2 regions of the Neobacillus sp. BF23-41 genome follow, and region 1 is predicted to be linked to the other one. Evidence: riboswitches for the same ligand, from Rfam matches in the RefSeq annotation. Region 1 holds a riboswitch; the other holds the start of a gene.
What was found. Region 1 has a riboswitch for glycine ahead of gcvT (glycine cleavage system aminomethyltransferase GcvT). Riboswitches for the same ligand answer to the same signal wherever they lie in the genome.

Region 1 (11,129 bases):
GTCGACAAGACCATGTTCATTTGATTTAACGGTAATTGTTTCTAGACCAGCAATCGTAGCAGAAGCTGGGTTCGTACCATGAGCAGAATCAGGGACGATTACTTTTGTACGGTTCATATCACCGTTAGCCTCATGATAAGCACGGATCATCATTAATCCAGTCCATTCCCCATGAGCCCCTGCGGCAGGTTGCAAGGTCACTTCGTCCATACCTGTTATTTCGATTAAATGCTCCTGCAAATCGTATAAAAGTTCAAGAGCACCTTGAACAGAGCTTTCATCTTGTAGCGGATGGACATGTGCAAATCCGTTAAAACGCGCTACATTTTCGTTGATTTTCGGATTATATTTCATCGTACACGAGCCTAGTGGATAGAATCCTGAATCGACGCCATGATTTCTCCTCGAAAGGGCAGTGTAGTGGCGCATAATATCAAGCTCCGAAACTTCAGGAAGTTCAGGCTCTTCTGTACGAAGGTAACCATCAGGAAGGAGACCGCTGAGATCTAGTTCCGGTACATCCATTTCCGGCAGGCTGTAGCCGATGCGGCCTGGTGTGCTAAGTTCAAAAATGAGTGCCTGGTCTTGATTATGCATGGAAATCCCCCAATTCTTTCACTAGAGTATCAATTTCTTCCTTCGATCTTTGTTCTGTTACAGCAATCAGCATATGGTTAGCCAGTTCTGAATAATCACGCCCTAAATCATAGCCCCCAATTATTCCTTTTTGTAAAAGGTTTTGGTTGATCTCTTTTACAGGCTTAGTTAATTTCACAACGAATTCATTGAAGGAATGGCCATCATAAACAACTTCAAAGCCGGCTTCCTTGAAAGCATTTTTCGCATAATGAGCTTTTTGCAAGTTGGCCGCAGCCATTTCCCTGACACCTTTTTTACCAAGAGCGGTCATCGCTACAGATGCAGCGAGTGCATTTAATGCCTGATTGGAACAAATATTTGATGTCGCTTTATCACGACGGATATGCTGTTCACGCGCTTGTAGTGTTAAGACAAAACCACGGCGCCCTTGGTCATCCGTTGTCTGTCCAACAAGACGGCCTGGAACTTTCCGCATTAACTTAGTAGTGACTGCAAAATATCCGCAGTGCGGTCCGCCAAAGGCAGTTGGGATCCCAAACGGCTGCGCATCACCAATAACGATGTCAGCACCAAATTTACCTGGAGGTGTTAATACCCCAAGGGACAGTGGGTTACTTGAAACAACAAACATGGACTTATTTGCATGAATGATTTCCTCAAGCTCTTTTAACGGCTCGACTCGCCCAAAGAAGTTTGGATATTGGACGATAACGGCTGCAACATCTTCATTAACGAGTCCTTTTAATGCGTCAAGATCTGTTACACCATCTTTGACTGGCACTTCAATCACATTGAGGTACTGACCCTTTGCATAAGTTTTTAGAACATCACGTGATTCTGGATGTACAGCACTGGATACGACTATCGTTTTTCGTTTGGTATGGCCTGCACTAAGCATTGCTGCTTCAGCAAGAGCAGTTCCGCCATCATACATCGATGAGTTGGCAACATCCATTCCAGTTAACTCACAAATCATGGTTTGGAATTCAAAGATAGCTTGAAGTTCACCTTGTGAAATTTCTGGTTGATAAGGTGTATAAGCTGTATAAAATTCTGATCTAGAAATAACATGGTCGACAATTACAGGCATGTAATGGTCATAAACACCTGCACCTATAAAAGATACGTTTCTTTTCAGGTCAGCGTTCCGACTAGCCATCTTAAAAAGCTCTTTCATTAAGTCTGTTTCAGACTTTGCCGCTTTTATATTGTACTCACCCTTAAATCTTACTTTCTCAGGGATATCGCTAAACAGTTCATCAATAGAGGAAACACCAATTGCCTCAAGCATAGTCTTCTTATCTTGTTCAGTCATAGGTAAATAGCGATGTTTCATAAACCTAACTCCCTTCTGTTATTTCTTTTCTTTTTTATAAAAAGGTGTTGGAACTACAGTAGCTTTTAAACGTTTGCCGCGAATTTCAACTTCAACTTCGGATTCAAGACCCGCAAATTCTGCATTGATCAGGGCAAGACCAATATTCCTCTTTAAGGTGGGTGATTGCGTTCCAGTTGTAACCTCACCAATTAACTGATCACCTTTATATACAGGGTAGCCATGACGTGGAATCCCACGATCAATCATTTCGATTCCAACCAATTTTCTTGTTAAGCCCTTTTCTTTTTGTTGGATTAACGCTTGTTTCCCGATAAAGTCATCTTCTTTGTTTAATTTCACAGCGAAGCCAATTCCAGCTTCAAGTGGTGAAATTTCTGGAGATAGTTCTTGACCATAAAGCGCTAAAACTGCTTCAAAGCGAAGTGTGTCGCGTGACCCTAATCCACATGGGATTACTCCATCTTCTTTACCTGCAGTTAAAATGTCTCTCCAAAGGTCCACAACATCTTTTGCATCGCAATACACTTCAAAGCCATCTTCACCAGTATAACCAGTTCTTGATACAAGTGCCTTTTTCCCATTTAGGATTACATCTTGTTGGAATTTGAAAAAGCCAATTTGGCTTAAATCATTATCTCCCGCAAGCTTTTGCAATACTTTTTCCGCAAGTGGTCCCTGAATAGCCAGCTGTGCTGTTTTTTCCGATAAGTTTTCTAAAGAGACATCACCAGTTAAATGGTCTTCAAGCCATTTGTAATCTTTTTCAATATTTGATGCGTTTACTACTAAAAGGTAATGATTGTCTTCAATCTTATATACAAGCAGGTCATCAACAGTACCGCCATTTTCATAACACATGGCGGTGTACTGGGCACCTCCATTTTTTACTTTTGAAATGTCATTAGTCATCATTTTTTGTAAAAATGCTAAGCTATTAGTGCCTTTTACTTCTACTTCACCCATATGGGAAACATCAAATAATCCTGCACATGAGCGAACAGCTTCATGCTCTTCTTTAATGCTAGAGAATTGGACCGGCAGTGCCCAACCTCCAAAATCAATGGTTTTTCCTCCCCATTCTTTATACACATCAAAAAGTGGAGTTCGTTTTAATTCAGACATTCTTAATCCTCCTTCAATCTTTGGCGCAAATTATTCAATGGATAATATAAAAAAGGACAGAAACCTCCTATGAAACGTAAGAAGGTCTCTGTCCTTGCACCTGAAAGTTTACCTAAAAAGGCTTTCCCCTTTGGTGGCTGCTTAAAGCTAGCAGCGCTCTCCAGAGCTGCGTCCTACAAGAGTTCTTTTGCCTGAGAGATTCACATTTCTGCTTGCTCCTTCGGCGCTACATAAGTAGTCTCTCCCCTTGTTATCATTCGCATTATAATATTATCCAAATTGGTCATACTAATTATACTTATAAAATAAATTACCTTATTAAAATATTTAAAACATTCAAAGCTATTATTATCCTACCATTAAAATAATACATTGAGCAATAACTTTATTAGAAAAGCATATAGCTGGAAATTGAATAAAAAGGAGCTGGAACCATGTCGATCGAAATTGAATTTGATTCCTCCTGGAAGGATGATTTTTTACATAGAATTGAAAACGATGGTCCATGGGGGAATTGGGAACTTTTTAAACTAGCAATTGGAGTTGAAAAACAGCTCGTCATTCCAGATTTCACAGGTTTATTGGCACCAAGTCATTTACCCAATCTAACCCCACTTCCTCACCAGCTTGAAACAGCTAAACAAGTAATTGAAAACATGAATGGGAAAGCCATCCTTGCCGATGAAGTAGGACTCGGAAAAACGATTGAGGCCGGGCTGATTCTAAAAGAATATATGATTCGCGGATTGGTGAAAAAGGTATTAATTCTTGTCCCTGCATCGTTAGTTACTCAATGGTCGATGGAGTTGAATAGCAAATTTTTCATTCCAGCCATTTCACAAAGGAAGAGCTATGTGTGGGAACAGTGCGATGTTGTCGTTTCGTCAATTGATACAGCTAAACGAAATCCCCATCGAGACATAATTTTTAAACAGGACTATGACCTTATTATCATTGATGAAGCCCATAAACTTAAAAATAACAAAACAAAAAACTACGAATTTGTCCAAAATCTGAAAAAGAAATTTTGTTTACTATTGACGGCAACACCCATTCAGAACCGTATCGAGGAAATTTTTAATCTGGTTTCATTATTAAAACCAGGACATTTAGGCAGCGAAACGACATTCTTTGAAAAATACAAACGAGATGCACGTTCATTAAATGATGATGAGCATTTAAAAGAATTAGTAAACAAGGTTATGATTCGGAACAGGCGGGCAGATACAGGCATTGAGTGGACGAAAAGGCATGTGGAAACCATTCCAATTGAATGCACTCAAGAGGAGAAAGATCTTTATGAGTCAATTACTGAACTAAAAAATGAGGGGAATTGGGCACAGACAAGTTCATTCTCCGTAATGACATTACAGCGTGAGGCGTGCAGCAGTAGAGAAGCAGTTTTTTATACATTAAAAAATATGCTCCAAAAAAAGGAAAATCCAACCCCAGTTTTTGAGGAACAAATTCAGTATTTAATAAAAAAAGTCGAAGCTGTCCAGAAGAATTCAAAAGCGGAAAAAGCATTAGAATTAATTCAAAAAGTAAATGATAAAGTAATTATTTTTACAGAATACCGAGCAACACAAATGTACCTCCAATGGTATTTAAAACAGCATGGAATTTCATCTGTCCCTTTTCGGGGCGGCTTTAAGCGTGGAAAAAAGGACTGGATGAGAGAATTATTCCAAAAGCACGCTCAGGTCCTTATTGCAACTGAAGCAGGCGGTGAAGGAATTAACCTTCAATTTTGTAATCATATAATTAACTTTGATTTGCCATGGAATCCAATGAGGCTCGAACAACGAATTGGTCGTATCCATCGTCTGGGCCAGGAAAAGGATGTCATGATTTATAATTTTGCGATAAAAAATACTGTCGAAGAACATATTTTGAAGCTTCTTTATGAGAAAATACATTTATTTGAAAAAGTAATTGGTGAACTGGACGATATTTTAACAAAGTTGGAATTTGGCAATATTGAAGACCATTTAATCGATATTTTTGGACAATCCTCATCCGAAGGCGAAATGCGAATTAAAATGGAAAATTTATCATCAATGATTGAATTTGCTCAGGACATGAAGAAGGGAGATTCCCATGCAGCAGCAGGAAATTCATAACTTTTTATTGAACTATTTTCAGGCTAATGACTGTGCAATTGTGGCGAATAGCCCAGGATATTTGACTGTTCAGTTAACAGTTGAACTTGATAAGGAATTAATGAATCGCCCTTTTTACTGGCACTATTTAGAAAAAACGGGTGGAATTCCAAACCCGATGAAGTTAACATTTATTACGAACCAAGATGCCGCTCCTGAAAATATAAAGGGGGAAATCATTCATTTTGGTTCACCTCGGCTTCATCAAATTTTTACTTCGACGAAAAATTTAGCCAGCTATATCCGACTTTATGAAAATCATCGGAATCAAAACAAGCAAACTCCTTTACTACCATGGCTATGTATGAATGTTAAGATCTCCTATCAATGTGACCGTAAGCGGGATATTTTCAAATCTATCGGCTTACAACTCATTAACGGAAAAATGGTTGAAGATTTCCATGACAGACTGCTTGAAATACCGTTAACACCAAAAATACCTGATTACTCCTTTACTTTGTCACCTTTAGTGAAACCTCAAAGCGGGATGTTGAGAGTTGAAACCTATCTTTCATCCATAATTGAGAAGGATGACCACTCTTGGGCAATAGATGCGCGAGAACGTTGGGATAAAGATTTACGCCTCTTGAATCATTTTTACGAGGATGTTGAAGATGAAAATGAAAACTTTGAAACCGAAAAAATGGCTCTAAAGGAACAGTACGAACCAAAAATCTCCATATCCTTCATCAATGGCGGCCTCTTTTATCTAACTGAAAAAGCAATATAAGGGACAGGGTGTCAGGCACCATGTGAAATTTTCACATGGTGTCTGACACCCTTAAAAATATTTTTGAAAATAAAGAAGGATAAGGAGGAATCATGTCGAATATTATCCCATAGAAAAATGAAAAGGCGGTGGTACTTATTGTTAGCGAGATAGAAATTTTAGCAAATCGAATCATTACAGATGCTGCACGAAACCAGGCAACAGATATTCACATTATCCCAAGGAAGAGGGACACACTCGTCCAAATCCGATTAACCAACAAGTTAATTCCTCGACTATCCCTTCCAAAAGATGAATGCGACAGATTAATCTCACATTTTAAATTCACAGCCAATATGGATATCGGAGAAAGAAGACGACCACAAAGTGGATCCATTTTTTGTGAAGTTGACGGAAATTTAATGGGGCTCAGACTTTCCACACTCCCTTCTAATAACAGAGAGAGCCTTGTCATCCGGCTATTACCACAGCAAGAACAAATTCCTTTTCACCAACTTTCACTCTTCCCAGCAATGACCCGAAAACTACTTGCCCTTCTCAAACACGCTCATGGATTAATAATTTTTACCGGCCCGACGGGCAGCGGAAAAACGACTACTCTCTATTCCCTTTTAAATGAAACCGCCCACTTATTTCATCGTAATGTCATTACACTCGAAGATCCCATTGAAAAAAACTATGACTCAGTCCTGCAGATCCAAGTCAATGAAAAAGCAGGCGTCACCTATGCAGCCGGATTAAAGGCAATTCTTCGACATGATCCTGACATTATAATGGTCGGTGAAATTAGAGATGCTGAGACGGCAAAGATTGCGGTAAGGGCAGCATTAACAGGCCATCTAGTGCTTTCCACGATGCATACCCGTGATGCGAAGGGAGCGGTTTATCGCCTGCGTGAGTTTGGAGTGAATTGGTTAGAGGTCGAGCAGACACTTATTGCCATAACAGCCCAAAGGTTGGTTGAACTTACCTGCCCTTTTTGCGAAGGAGAGTGTTCACCTATTTGTTATTCCTATGGCAGATGGAAACGTGCCAGTGTATTTGAACTTTTATCCGGACGAAATTTACACGCAGTAATGAAAGCTGCTCAAGGAGAAAAAATAGAAATTCGTTACCGAATGATAAAAGATGTAATTAATAAGGGCATTGCCCTTGGATATATCCAAGAATCTGAATATGAACGATTGGTATATGACGATGAAACGGTCTAAATGGTCAGTGAATGAACAAGCTAATTTCCTGAGAAGAACCGGTGAACTATTGGCAAGGGGGTATCCAATTGCTTTAGCAATTGAATCCATAGCATTACAATTACCGTCAAAACGAAAGGAGGATTTAAATGGTTGTTTAGAAGAGTTGAAAAAGGGTTTACCGTTTCATGATGCATTAAATAATCTTGGTTTCAACAAGGACTTAGTCGGTTATGTCTATTTTGCGGAGCAGCATGGCAGCTTTGCTGATGCTCTGTTAGAAGGAAGTGATCTTGCCCTATTAAAAGATAAAGACGTACACAAGTTGCTCAAGTTGCTTCAGTATCCGATGGTGCTTTTAGTTATTACAGGATTTCTATTTATTTTTATAGAAAATACATTGCTGCCAAGGTTCACCACCCTTTTTTCATCGCTTGGTCTGGAAGCAAATTTTTTCACAAATGTCATTTATGCTTTTGATCAATACTTCCCAACTGTTATCGGTACCCTGCTTCTGATCCTAATTATGGGAGCCGCTTATTATCTTCTCTTTTTTAGAAAACTCTCCGTCCTAAAACAAAGGTCACAACTTGTTCGAATACCTTTTGTTGGCAGGATCCTCAAATTGCTGTTTACCCACTACTTTTCCATTCAACTTAGCTTTCTCTTATCCGGTGGATTATCAGTTTCCGAAGCCTTACAACTATTTGAACAGAATCATCGACATCCTTTTTACTGTCACTTAGCTAAAAGGATTAAAACTAAGCTAATTACCGGAGAAAAGTTGGAGACAATTTTAGCGTCTCTGTCATTTTTCGAAAAAGAATTTCCGATGATTGTAAAACACGGCCAAGAAAATGGAAAATTGGAGCAGGAGTTATTATTTTTCAGTAAGCATTGTGTCACTAACATGGAAGAAATGATAGAAAAACGGTTAACAACCATCCAGCCAATTCTTTACATTTTTATTGGATTCATGGTGGTTTCGATGTATTTAGCGATTCTTTTACCCATGTTTCATCTACTGGACGGCATTTAAAAAAATGGAGGTTATTAAAAATGATGAAAAATGAAAAAGGCTTTACTTTAATTGAAATGATGATCGTCATGCTCGTAATTTCGGTCTTGTTAATTATCACAATTCCAAACGTTGCCAAACATAATTCTAACATCAACAATAAAGGCTGTGATGCCTATGTTAAAATGGTCCAGGCACAAGTTCAGGCTTATGAAATGGATAAGAATAAAGTACCAACCATCGCGGAACTAAAAGCAGAAGGATATATAAAGGAGGACGCTAAAGGTTGTCCAAACGGAAAGACAGTTGAAATAGACTCTGAAGGTACTGTAACAGCTGTTGCATCAGTAACCACTCCATAATGAATACGCATCAAAAAGGCTTCACTTTAATTGAGTCCTTGTTAGTTCTCTCCATCTTCATGATTATCTCCTCAATTACAGTTTTCTCATTAAAACCACAGCACTCAGTAATGGAGGATGAGGCCTTTTTAATCCAATTAAAAGCCGACCTATATTATGCTCAACAATATGCTATCTCCCATCATGATGAAGTATCCATTGTTTTTGTTCCAGATCAATATAGGTATTTTCTGTATTTGTGGCCGGAACCAACGCCGATCGTCAATCGAAATTACAGTACAAATATTTATCTCAAAGAAGGTTCTCTCCCCTTATATTTGAAATTCCTAAGCGACGGAAACGTAAACCAGTTTGGAAACTTTTTTATCCAAACAAAAAATAAAACATATGTTATTACTTTTTTAATTGGAGAGGGTCGGTTCTATGTTAAGGAGTACTAGAGGATTTTTTTTGCTTGAACTACTACTTTCTTTATCTGCCTGGTTAATGCTTAGTTTATTTTTACTGCCTTTATTGATCGAACTAAGAGAACAATCACGACAATTAGAATGGGAGAGCAAGGCGAGGCAGCTGATGTATGAGGAACTACAGACCAAATTAATCAGTTATAAAACATTTTCAAATTACACTTCCATTTTGAATGGAGTTGAATACCAAATCACATGGAAAGACACCGGAGCAGCTGACCAAAAGGAGGTGTGTGTAAGAATTGAAAAAAATTCATTACAGCCTGAAACCGAAATTTGTAGGCCCCTTGAATGAAAAAGCATTTACGCTCATCGAGGTACTAATTGCTTTTTCAATTTTTACGACGATTATTTTCTTTATGACACCTGTTTTTCAAATTATCCTGACTAATAAGGACACGGAGGCATCGTTACAGGCAATGGAATGGGAAGTTTTTTCGAGCCAAATCAAAAAAGAAATAAGGCAGTCCACTCGTGCCGAAGTGATTTCCGGAAGGTTAATTCTAACGAAGGATACTGAAACCATTCAATATGAAAAGTACGGTACTAATCTTAGGAGACGTGTGAATTCAACTGGTCATGAAATAATCCTCCAAAATGTTTCACAATATTCGTTCACCATTATAAACAATGCAGTCAAAACCATCGTAACGGATCTATGGGGAAAAGAATACTCAGTAACAGCTTTTCCATTAGTAAATTCGGGGACAGTCCCATGAAAAATAATGAAAAAGGCTTCACTTACCCACTTACCTTGTGCCTGATCATCATTTTTTTATTATTTTTCTCGGTACGTATTGAACAATTGTTATCCGAAAGAAAAATGGCACATGAAACGGCTATCATCCTCCAAGAGGAGTACTATTTTCTATCGTCGGTAAAAAAAGTTGAAGTAATATTTCAAAAGAGTGGGATCTTACCTGTCAAAGGAACAATTAGTTTTGTTAACGGCACCATGGATTACCAAGTTGAAACTCCTACTGGGTATGTCCAAAAAGTCAATTTTACTCTTCACCTCCTTGCTGTTGACAAAACATTCATTGGACGGGGATATTTTGATACAAGGACAAAAAGATTAAGTAAATGGGTCGAATTAAAATGAAGAAATATGGACATACTTGTTTATGAAAATTAAAGGCAGGTGTGTCCATGAAAACAAACGACTATGTGAAATATATGACCCAAACCATCGTGAAATACGCAGACCAACCGAAGGATGAACGAAAACGAATTCGTACAGCTCGAAAAGAAACAAAAGCTTCTTTTTGGTATCGCTGGTTCGGAATTCTACCCTACATCGTTTATTTTGAAGTCAAAAAAAGACGAAAATTGTAACGAGCGGATGCTGGGTCTGCTTCGTTATTTTTCCAAAATAACTATATTTCTGCTATTGACAAGAGATTATTAATGAATTTAGGCTATTTTTTATTATATTGTTACAATATAAAGTCGTAAATTGTGAACAATTTCTAAACATATAGTGTTAACATTGTTAACCTCATTCCCATGTTACAATGGCTGTATTATAATGGAATAAATTATGGGGGTCCGAGGTGAACAGTGATGGAACAAACATTAAAAATAACAAACGTTTTGTCAGATCCAACACGGTACTATATTTATCAATACATTACAAAACGTCACCAAGAAGTAACCGTTCAAGAGGTGGCGGAAAATTTTAATATTCATCCGAATGTAGCAAGATTGCATTTATCAAAGCTTGAAGATGTAAATATGTTAGCATCTGAAACCAAGAAAACAGGTAAAGGTGGCAGACCAAGTAGATTATATCGTTTATCTGACGATGTAATCCAGCTGCATTTCCCGTTTCGCGACTACATGCTTTTATCCAAAGTCGCACTCCAAACAATGATTTCGCTTGGAGAAGCAGGAAAGCAAGCCCTTTATCTAACCGGAAAACGTTTTGGTACAGAAGTGATTGAACAAGAAAAGGCAAAAAGAGCATTTGGTGAGGAATTAGAATTTGAGCAAAAGCTAACAATATTAAAAAGCGCTGCAACGCTTGCAGGTTTTTATCCAGAATTTGAAGCAAACGGTGAAAAAACAAAAATCTATTTCCAAATTTTCAATTGTCCATTTAAAGAAGTGGCAGAAGAGCATTCGGAAACAGTTTGCAGT
Region 2 (11,129 bases), on a different contig from region 1:
GAACTCCATCAGGCAATTTAATCACCAAAAACTTGACTTTAGCTAAACGAACAAAAATTTCAGTGGCTACAATGGCTACAATAATACCGGTGAATAAGGCAGTGGCATTAAAATAATTCCAGCCAATAAAACCCCACGCTCCCCCTGTTACAGCTTCACCGCCCTCAGGAGTTATCGACACGTTAGCAACTTGAGGAATCAGGACAAAGAAAGATGCACCAGCTACAAGCATTGCTTCGAAACCATCATCCCCATAGGATCTTGCCAGCTTATAAGCTATTCCAAACACCGCAAATATCGTCATGAAGGCAAGGGTACCCCACCAGATATCTGAGCCTAAAGTTTTCCAAGTTTCACCGAAAATAGATATCATTAATTTTTCATAATATTTACCAATGCCAGGTACAGATCCTAGGTTGTTTAATAACACGGCTAACGAACCAATCATGGTAATCGCGATCATTCCTACCAAAGCGTCACGAATAGCAAGAAGGTGCCTGTTGTTCCCTAGCTTATTTGCGAAAGGCATTATAAATTTATCGATAAAATTCATCATGTTACCTACTCCCCTTTTATTAGATTAATTGCCTGCTTCAAAACTTCCTCTCCATTACAAAGGCCGTAATGCTTCGGATTAATAGAATCTACCGGAATACCAATCTTTTCTCCTGCCTTTTTAAGCTGGGTAAGCATATAGCGAACTTGTGGACCAAGAAGCAATACGTCTGCCTTGTTTATCTGGTCATTTATTTCAGTGGATCCTACTGCCCAAATTTTACAATCTATCCCTTGTGATTTGGCGCTTGCTTCCATTTTGGAAACCAATAGACTCGTAGACATACCAGCGGAACAGCATAATAAAATGTTCATCAATATCCCCCTTTAAGAAAGCGGTTACATAAATTAATAAAATTGCAAATGAGTTCGACTTTTCGAAAAAGATGCTTAACATTAATAATGCTTATAACTAATCTTCCTCCCCCTTTAGAAGTAAACATGTAGCTTATTTCAAAAAGTAGTAAAAGGTTTTTATAATCTTATTGTAATAACAATTCTGAATATTTACAATACATTTCTCACTAATTTGTTATTATTTTTAAAATTTGTTATTACAAATATAAATAATTGTACTTTTATAGTACCTTTAAGAGCTATTTTTTGTTAATCTATAGGTATTGAGGGGGAAGTCCACTATGATAGAAGATGCAAAAGACGGAAGTGCTCTGCACCTTAAGGTAAAAGATGCAATCATTCAATTGATTAACGACGGGGAATATAAACCAGACTCACAACTTCCGACGGAGGCTGAATTTTGCGAAAAATATGGTGTAAGCAGGACAACTGTACGAACTGCCCTACAACAATTAACGATGGAGGGTTATGTTTATCGTAAACGAGGAAGCGGAACTTTTGTTTCCGCAAACAAGGTAAAACAAATTTTAACAACGACGGTTGACCACTTTTCGAGTCAAATTTCCATGCAGGGAAAAAAACCATTAATCAAAGTAGGACAATTAGAAGTAATACCAGCAGATGAGTATCTTAGTGAACAATTAAAGATCCAAGAGGGAGAACCAGTTAATGTCCTAGAGCGGATACGTTATGTAAATGAAGAACCGATACAGTTTGAAACTGCCTTTTTACCCTGGTATAAAACCCCAGCTTTAAATAAACAGGGTTGTGAAAATTCATTATATAAACTTTTGGAAACACAATTTGGTTTAAAAATAAACAAGACAATTGAAAGCCTCGAATTGTTTATTGCAGATCAAGAGGCAGCAGAAAAACTACATATCTGTGTTGGTGACCCCTGCTTTGCGCTCGATACCTTTGCATATCTTCAAGATGGTTCCATCATCGAATATTCAAAAACAATCTATCGTGGAGATTTGGCCCATTTTGTCATTGAAAGAAATTACTAACGATTTATATATAAAACAGTAGATTAACGTGAAAAAGGATTGGTCATATCGAAAATCGCCTCCAATAATTGGCATTGGCATTATTAATACCAATGCCTTAGTTAAAAAAAGGAGGCCTTAGGACCAATGATACGGTTTTCCCTGCCTGCTAAATGATTGACTGAGATCCTTTAATGTGTAAACTCTAGCCGTTAAGAGAAATAAATCATTGTAGTTATTATGGATGTATTCATCAATAATCTCGATTCCTTCTATAAATTGATCAACTAAATAATACGTGTACTTTTCATCCCAGGAAAACTTATTGATTCTTAAAAGCTCATCTGCTAGTATTTGAAACTTAAACTCCTCAATCAGGAGTTTTATTTGAAACAATTTATCCGGATTAAACCTAAAACTGTTTTTATTTTCATGGCTTTTCTGAACATATTTTATAAAACCATTGATATTTTCAGCCAACATATTCGCTTTTTGCATCTCGAAGTTCAATTTGTCCTCTCCTCAATGTCTAATTTCCAACCCATCTTTAAAAAGAGTGTATGTCTTGGGAGGGAATAATGACACCAACAAAACCAAATGTCTCGAAAAAATTCCTTATTAATGAAAGAATCAGGAAAAAGTGAAACATCTTCATAAAAAAGAGGCACAAATCCAATTTGATTTGCAGCCTCAATTTAGTTTAGATTTTATTATTTTATGAAGAAGCTTTAAGAGTCAATTCACACTGCTTTAGATAAAGTAATGTTTTGATCTTGATTATCTTTTCTTTTTTTCAAACTAACCATTGCTATAAAGGAGATACAGTAGAGTACAGCAAGATATCCCATTGCGATCGTCACATTAGCATGCTGCAGGATATATCCTACTAAAATAGGAGATAATCCCCCTAATGCTCTACCGAAGTTAAAGATAGTATTGGTTGCTGTGCTGCGAATTTCTACTGGATAATAATTGCTTATTAATGCACCGTAACCAGCAAACATTCCATTCGAGAAGAATCCTACAATCGCACCGCCGATTAAAAGACCCGCACTTCCTGACGCAAAGGAGAATAAAAAGACTGCGATTGCGGAAGCGAATAAGAAGATTCCGAATGACCGCTTCATTCCAAGTCGATCCATAAACTGTCCAAAAGTTAACATACCTGCAATCATTCCCGCAGCTGTACTAATCGTCCAAAGAGCCGAGTTTGAAACTGATAATCCCTGGGATTGTTGAAGCATGGATGGCAGCCAAATCATCAAGCCATTATAACCTGCAATTTGGACCGTTGCCATGATAGCTAAAGCAATCGTCGTAACTGAAGTTCTTGGAGTAGCAAACAATTGCTTTAAATTCCCTTGCTTTGGCACAAGTTGTTTTTTCTTTTGTGATGCCAGCCACACGGGTGATTCGTCTAATTTTTTTCGGACGATAAAGGCGAATATAACCGGAACCAATCCGATGAAAAACAATCCTCTCCATCCCCAAGCAGGCAGGATCATGGCACTAAGAAGTGCAGCCAGAATCACACCGTATTGTGCACCGATGCTAACATAAGAAGAAGCGCGTCCTTGTTTATTCTTTGGCCATGCTTCAGCCACAAGCGCCATACCAATTCCGTATTCCCCACCTGCGCCTAAGCCGGCAATAAACCTAAAGATGTATACTTGTTCAATATTTACGGCTAAACCAGTTAATGCCGTTCCGATAGCAAATAGTAGAATCGTATAGGTAAATATTTTAACTCTCCCAAATTTATCTGCTAAGATACCGAAAATGATTCCTCCAGCGAGCATACCTAAATTGGTAATCGAAGAAATAAGACCTCCAGCAACCATGTCAATATGAAACTCTGCAATAATCATCGACATCGCAAAGGAGATAAACATGATATCCATGCCCTCTAATGTTAAACCTGCTACTGATGCAACTACTGTTTTTTTACGATAATCCATTTTTGTCGTTCTCCTTTCAAGCCTCACAGGACTTTGATTAAAAGATTATGGGCAAAAATAAAATGCCCTTTCATCCAAAGGACAAAAGGGCATTCATATACATAATTAGTATGATGAAGTTTACTTTTGCCTTTTTGGCCTCTCTGGACCAAATTAAAGGAATTTAATTTCATCTAATAGTAACACGATACATTTCATGTGACAATATTTTTATTATATTGCAAGAATTCTACTTTACGCAGATATTCTAATATTTTTTCCCTTTGTCCTTTTAAATGAATACACTATGAATAAAAGAATGAACCATAATGGTGTCATTAATAAAGCGACACGAGTTGATTCTGCAAATAGCATAATAATGAGAATAAATGCAAATAACGTGAGAACAAGATAATTAATAAATGGGGTAAATGGTGCTTTAAAAATCGACTTTTCATGTAAATCTGGGCGTGATTTCTTATATCGCAGATGACAAATTAAGATAATGCTCCAAACCCAAATAAAACAAATCGCACTAATCGTTGTCACGATACCAAAGGCTTGTTCTGGAATCAGCTTACTTAAAAGAGCTCCGACGGATAGAACAAGTGCAGATATAAATAATGCGTTACTCGGTACATGATTTTTATTTAATTTAGCAAAATTCGCGGGTCCCTGTTGATGATTACTTAAATTAAATAATATGCGGCTCGTTGAAAACAATCCACTGTTACAGGCAGACGCAGCAGATGTTAAGACGACAAAATTAATAATTCCTGCAGCAATCGGAATACCAACTAAACTAAACGTTTTTACAAAAGGACTGTTTGCTGCATTCAGTTGCGTCCATGGATTGATGCATAAAAGGATAATAAGGGCTCCCACATAGAAAAACAGTATTCTTAAAGGTATTTTATTTATTGCAGATGGGATATTTTTTTGTGGATTCGATGTTTCGGCTGCTGATACACCTACTAATTCAACACCTACAAATGCAAAGACAACCATTTGAAAAGAAAGTAAGAAACCTGACATTCCATTTGGGAAAAGACCACCATGGCTCCATAGATTTTTTACTGTAACCGTTCCTGAATCTGTTTGAAATCCAATAATTAACAAAATGACCCCTATGATGATTAAAGCAAGAATGGTGATCACTTTAATTAAAGCAAACCAAAACTCTAATTCTCCAAATAGCTTTACTGTTAATAAATTTAGTCCCAATAATAGAATTAAACAGACTATAGCAGGTACCCATTGTGGGATATCGAACCAATATTGTACATATACACCAACAGCAATAATATCAGCCATTGCTGTCATAATCCAACAAAACCAATACGTCCATCCAGTTACATAACCAGCCCACGGTCCAATATAATCCTCAGCGAAGTCCGTAAATGATTGATAGCCCTTATTTGATAAAAGAAGTTCTCCTAATGCCCTCATTACAAAAAAACATGCGATACCCACAATTAAGTAGGCAAAAATGATAGATGGACCTGCTAACTGAATGGCTTTCCCTGAACCTAGGAATAAACCTGTACCAATCGTACCTCCAATCGCAATCAGTTGTACGTGCCGATTTTTTAAATCTCTTTTTAATTCTTGTTGTGCCACTTCATTTGCCCCCTCATTTAGTAATAATTTCCTTTGTCCATTATGTGAAATTATGAACAATGAGTTAAACTCCGTAAAAAAAGAGATTGGAATTTCTCCAATCTCATCGGTCATAAGAATAACAAATAATATCCATTACTCTTTTGTTAGAATAACAAATAAAACTCGTACTCTTCTGTCCTTTTGCCTGAGATTGTGAACCCTTCGGCGCCGCAGATTTCCTGCGGTCTCTCCAGAAGCTGCTCCTGCTATAGTTTGATCCATAGCAATCATAGCTTGCTTAGTATTTAATTTATGTAGAAGAACAAATGGTTCAAAATCCCCCGCTAAAAAAGTTATGCATTAAAACATCTTATCTCACAAACTAAATTATTGTTAAATAATTTCTAATTTTAGTAGTATTCAATTACTTTGTCAATAATTAATTTCGGAAAATCTAGATTAATGGAGTAACAAAAAATGAACCCACTGCAAAGGATTGGGTTCATTTTTATCGTAATCCTTGATTCTGCATCTTTAATCTCCTAGTACCAAAAAATATTGAATATGATTTGCTGAGATGGGAGTAACCGCGATTATACGATAGCCGATACTTAGTAATTGCGACAAAGTTTCCGCACAATTGTGACGTGGAGGCTCAATCGGAGCATGGAAACTTTTATAAAGATTAATAAATTGATTATTATTTGTACAGTGAAGCAAGATCACATGTCTACCAGTCCATGCTTGACCGATCATTGGTTGTGGTTGTGTTTGTATTTCCCTTTTGATACTCATAATGAACACCCTCAAGTATTGATACAATAGAATATGGAAATAACCCTGTCCAATGTTCTTGGAAAATAAGGAAGTTTTTTTATATGATCCAGATATCTCCATAACAGCAAAAAGGGGTGTTTGCTTAAACTCCCCCTCACCTTTTATTAGTTATTATTTTTGGCAGTTTTGTGAACTCACTCCATACGTCGAGGTTTTGCAGGATTACAATTCGGTGAGTCAAGATTTGCCGATTCTGCTAATTTCATAAGATAATAACATTCTTCACGGTACATATGATCCGCCATTAGGGGGGCGAATGTTCCTAATGCTTGCTTACTTAGTCTGAGTTCTTCTATTTCATGTAGAAAATTTTGAAATAACTTTATTTCCAATTGGCTTTCTAAATTCATTCTTTCCAAAGCAGGAAACGAAGTTAAATTAGTTCTTAAATATCCTGCTAGTTCGACTGCTTTAAGGTAAAAGTCTTCAAAATTCTTCCTAAATGTATTACTTTTCTCTATGAGCTTCTTTTCAACACTATCTAAATTAGAGAAAATTGCCTCAGAATGACCCGAAGCATCTAATAACCATAAAAGATGATGATGTAGTTCATGGTAAACAGGTGGAACTTCCCCTGCTTTTAGGTGTATTAAAATTCTTAAGTATTCCTCTAATTCATTGACCATATGATTGATAAAGGTTGGCGAAAGGTGAATTTTTATTTTCCCAATCAGATGTTTTCTTAATAAGTCCAATTTAAATTCCCGTAATCTTATAACCTCTGTTTCAGCTTCGATTGTTAATGTCACTAAATCTGAGGAATTTGCACGATCCAGAAGCTTGTCAAAAACTCGAATAAAAGATGCTGCCTTTTCAATTTCCGCTTTTTGAACGGGTGCAAGGGCTTCGAAAATAAACCTTGAATGATCACCTAATATTTGGAGCCAAAAACGATGTTCAAATCTTGCTGTTCTCGCAAAGACATCATTCATGTTTATTCCTCCCAATAAGAAATACCCACACTATTTTGATGTTTATTCCTCTGATTTGCTACTTATGACCAATGACATACTGGTTTAAATTCCAAAAATTTCAATTTAATCTATTAATCTCCTTTCTTCATCACTATTATAGCCATTTCCTTCCATATAGTGCATTACCTATACTTCATTCAGAAAAATTCTAATAAAAAAAGGAATTCTCAGCGTTTTATAGAAGTGTTAAATTGGAGGTGTAGTGTTATGACGATAATATATTCACCTAGTAACGTACAGGAATTGCTTGGAATTGATGGCAATACATTACGGAAGTATGCCACTCTCTTGGAAGGACATGGGTATCAAGTTCAGCGTAATAACAGAGGACATAGAACCTATTTTGAAAAAGATGTTATCGCATTCCGTAAATTAATCGAATTCAGTAAGCAAGAAGGTATGACGATGGACCATTCAGCCGAAGCAGTGATGACATGGATCTCTGAAGAAAATAAAACGGTAACACTTTTGGAAGAAGTGCCGTTACAGACAACTAATGATGGCGATACTGAGCAGAATACTAACACTAATGAGTTATTGGATCGTATAGAACATTTGGAGCAAGTAAACTTAGATTTAATCAAACATTTGAAGGAGAAGGCAGTACGAGAAGCTCAGCTAGAAGAAAAGATTAATCTAATTTTGAAGTATGTTGAACGTATGGAGCAATTGGAAAAGGAACGAAGTAAAATGATTGAGGAAGAAACCAGAAAGCAAATCGCAGTCGCCGAGCAAAGGAAATGGTGGAAATGGTGGAAATGAGAAAAGCCGTGCTTAGAATGAACTGCCCCGTAAATGTTAGTTTAGTGTCTAACATTTACAGGGCAGTTCAGAATAGCATGGCCTTTTTTACAAACATAAGTCAAACAATGAAAATTTTTTTCTTTTATTAAAAGAAGTTAACAGTTCATTTAAAATGAGGAATATCGACAACTTTTTCAATATACCTTGTTTATAATGATTTAAGTATTGAAGTGTAAAAAATTGAGGAGGAAACTAATGGACGTTCTACTCTATATCGGTACGAATCTATTAGGTGCTCTTGCTATTGTGCACCTGATTACATTCACTTTTAATCTATTTTCTAAATAAAGTTCGAGAAATGGCCTTTTCAGCTACTTATTCTTTAATCTTTGCATTCTTTTAACCTTATATTGTTCAAAATCCCACTTCGATAAAAATTCTTTTGTAGAAGAATAGCCTGACATATAGAGAAAATCGATTTCAGCCGTATCCAATTCAAAATCAGTAGCGTTGATGTCACCAGTTGGAATTTGAATGGTACGTTCAATCGTCTCTTTATTCAAATGTAGTAGATCATGGGCTTGAATCATCGTTTTAAATATATTTTTAAAAAGGTGGAGGGGCGTTGGTATTACTGGATCTATGTTAACTTTATCTTTCACAAAACGGAAGCCGAACGTTGGAAACCGAGGGTTTTCCGTATCAAATATCCATATTGGAAAGTTACTAAGTAAACCACCATCTAAAATGTAGGACTTTTTACTGTCTTTTGATTTCCAAATAACCGGACGGAAGAAAAATGGGAGAGAGGCACTCATCATAACTGCGGTTGAAACCTTAAAATCAGCAGGAGTCATCCCATAACGATCCAAATCATCTGGCAAAACAAGCATTTGGCCATTCGTAACATCAGAAGCGATGATCTTCAATTTTTCCTCTGGAAGATCCGCAAATGTCTTAATTCCTTTTTCTATAAGAAGTGAATCCATCCAGATTTCCAAGTAATCGTTTTTATAAATTCCAAGATGAATCATTAGTTCTAATAAGGTACCAAAAATCGGAATTCGATTCAAGTACGATCTACCTCGTAGCTTTGAAAAATCTAGTTTGCTCAAATGATCTCTAATTTCATAGCTTTTGTAGCCGCTTGCCAAAAGAGCAGCGATTACAGCTCCTGCTGATGTTCCAGCTAATCTTTGCCATTCTACTTTTTCCTCTTCCATTGCTTGAATCGCTCCAATAAAAGCAATTCCCCTAGCCCCACCACCTTCAAAAACAGCATCCGCCTTCATTTTTTTCCACCTCACGAGTAATATATTTTAAACTGCTAAGATAGTTGATTAACGACGGAAAAGAAGTTTTCCTGACAAAACCCCATAAGTAAAAAAGATGATTACATATTGGTTAATTGGCCCTTTATTAAAGTTTTATCTAATTCACGTACTTTATCATATGACTGTAACAGTTGTTCCGGTACCAATGTTCTCCCGTATTCCCAAGCATTCGTTTCAATTTCAGATTTAAGCTTCTCTATTTCTTCATCTTCACCATACATTAGAATCCTAAGATCATGTTTGTTTTTTTTAAAATCCAAGTAATACCCAATCACATGATAAAGAATAATTCTAACAAAGTTTTCATCTATCTCTTTAATTCTAATTTTGTTGATATAACCGTTAACTTGTAGATAATTAAATTTTATAGTATTTGTCGATACGTTATAACTCATAGGTACAGTGAGATTATTGTTAAATTCATAGTCAATATTTAAATTATGCTTATCTAATGTATCATTTATGATCTTTTCAATGTTCCTTATATAAAGCATTTTACTATCACTCCCTTTTAAGAACTATTTCATCCAGTGGTATCATTATTTCCTTTTACATCCTACCTTTATATTGATAAATAGTATTCATATGGACATTAATATGCTGTAATTATATTTTTATAGTATCCCGATTACGAAAAAACTTCGAAAGCCATATTTACCATTTCTTTCTACCTCAGCTACTATTTTAATAGTAATATAGGACCTTTGTTAAAATAATTTTAATATATAGGATTTTCAACTTGTCTGTTGATTTGCGCTCCAGGCCAGTTAGCAGGGATAATCAATAAATAAAAATCGAGATTTTGGATCAGACAAAATGAAAAATTGCCGAGAAATGAACCTTTCTCGACAATCTGAGCAGATCAATTGGATCTGCTTTTTTATATGTCTTACATTCTGTAGGGAAAATTCATTCAAGATCATCATTTTTTTACTTTTATTGTCTCGGGTATGGCCTTCCAGTACATAGGGTCTTCTAAGCCGAGTCGCCAAATGCCGATTCCTTGTAAGTTATATTTTTCTACAAGGTTTAGTTTAGACTGCAGACTGTCACTATTCTCAAACCAAGCCTCGTGGATATGTTTTTTTTGATCTACATAATTGTAATGAGGTGTTTGCGTACGAGGGTCCCACAAAATTTCAGCTTTATATTTTGTTTTATGCTCCATTAACAGTGCATAGGAGCTATATAAAGCTTTATTAGCTGTTTTGTCCCAGTCCCATCCATAACCAGCGATACCGAGTAAAATTTTTGATTTTGGGACTCCTTTATTCAAAGCATAACGAATCGTTGCTTCTGTCCAATCAGCCGACGCCGTTGACCCGGGTGTTGTGTTTGCGTTGTGTTCATCGTAGGTCATAATCATTAATCGATCTGCAAATAGACCAAGTTTTGCGTAATCAAACCACGGTGACCAGGGATTAGCACGCGAATCACCTGTGTTTGCCGGGACGGAAACCGTCACTACTTTCCCATCACGATGCAGTGTATCAGACAATTTTTTAATCATTAGACTAAAAGAATCTCGGTCTGTCAAATACAAATTTTCCATGTCTATATTAATTCCGTCATAACTGAACTGATTTATTTCATTTCGTAAATTTTGAATGAAAACACTTCGGTTTTTATCGTTATCGAGTACATTACTCGCTACTTGCTTGCCCTTCTCCGTGGTTTCATAAAAGAGGTTGTGAACAACTAGATATACCTTCACCTGTTTTTCATGAGCGCTTAGAATAACCTTTTTCTTTTGAGCTGCTGTAACGGAATCTATCAGACTGCCTGGACGTTTATCATCAA

Region 2: linked by a shared signal. The riboswitch ahead of AB7942_RS20180 (amino acid permease) and the one ahead of gcvT (glycine cleavage system aminomethyltransferase GcvT) in region 1 are both predicted to bind glycine.

What each region holds. Positions count from the first base shown of each region.
Region 1 is NZ_JBGBPR010000003.1:209,195-220,323, forward strand. It holds gene gcvPB (aminomethyl-transferring glycine dehydrogenase subunit GcvPB) at 1-597, opposite strand, end outside; gene gcvPA (aminomethyl-transferring glycine dehydrogenase subunit GcvPA) at 590-1,936, opposite strand; gene gcvT (glycine cleavage system aminomethyltransferase GcvT) at 1,955-3,061, opposite strand; glycine riboswitch at 3,148-3,227, opposite strand; glycine riboswitch at 3,231-3,318, opposite strand; gene AB7942_RS06860 (DEAD/DEAH box helicase) at 3,496-5,184, shown strand; gene AB7942_RS06865 (YqhG family protein) at 5,162-5,953, shown strand; gene comGA (competence type IV pilus ATPase ComGA) at 6,082-7,164, shown strand; gene comGB (competence type IV pilus assembly protein ComGB) at 7,145-8,182, shown strand; gene comGC (competence type IV pilus major pilin ComGC) at 8,203-8,523, shown strand; gene comGD (competence type IV pilus minor pilin ComGD) at 8,523-8,963, shown strand; gene AB7942_RS06890 (hypothetical protein) at 8,974-9,285, shown strand; gene comGF (competence type IV pilus minor pilin ComGF) at 9,233-9,709, shown strand; gene comGG (competence type IV pilus minor pilin ComGG) at 9,706-10,092, shown strand; gene AB7942_RS06905 (YqzE family protein) at 10,140-10,325, shown strand; gene AB7942_RS06910 (helix-turn-helix transcriptional regulator) at 10,554-11,129, shown strand, end outside.
Region 2 is NZ_JBGBPR010000014.1:95,532-106,660, forward strand. It holds gene AB7942_RS20155 (PTS sugar transporter subunit IIC) at 1-556, opposite strand, end outside; gene AB7942_RS20160 (PTS sugar transporter subunit IIB) at 562-870, opposite strand; gene AB7942_RS20165 (GntR family transcriptional regulator) at 1,194-1,922, shown strand; gene AB7942_RS20170 (hypothetical protein) at 2,040-2,411, opposite strand; gene AB7942_RS20175 (MFS transporter) at 2,642-3,859, opposite strand; gene AB7942_RS20180 (amino acid permease) at 4,094-5,458, opposite strand; glycine riboswitch at 5,624-5,704, opposite strand; gene AB7942_RS20185 (hypothetical protein) at 5,975-6,235, opposite strand; gene AB7942_RS20190 (DUF2935 domain-containing protein) at 6,412-7,209, opposite strand; gene AB7942_RS20195 (hypothetical protein) at 7,459-8,013, shown strand; gene AB7942_RS20200 (patatin-like phospholipase family protein) at 8,367-9,287, opposite strand; gene AB7942_RS20205 (hypothetical protein) at 9,389-9,823, opposite strand; gene AB7942_RS20210 (glycosyl hydrolase family 18 protein) at 10,252-11,129, opposite strand, start outside.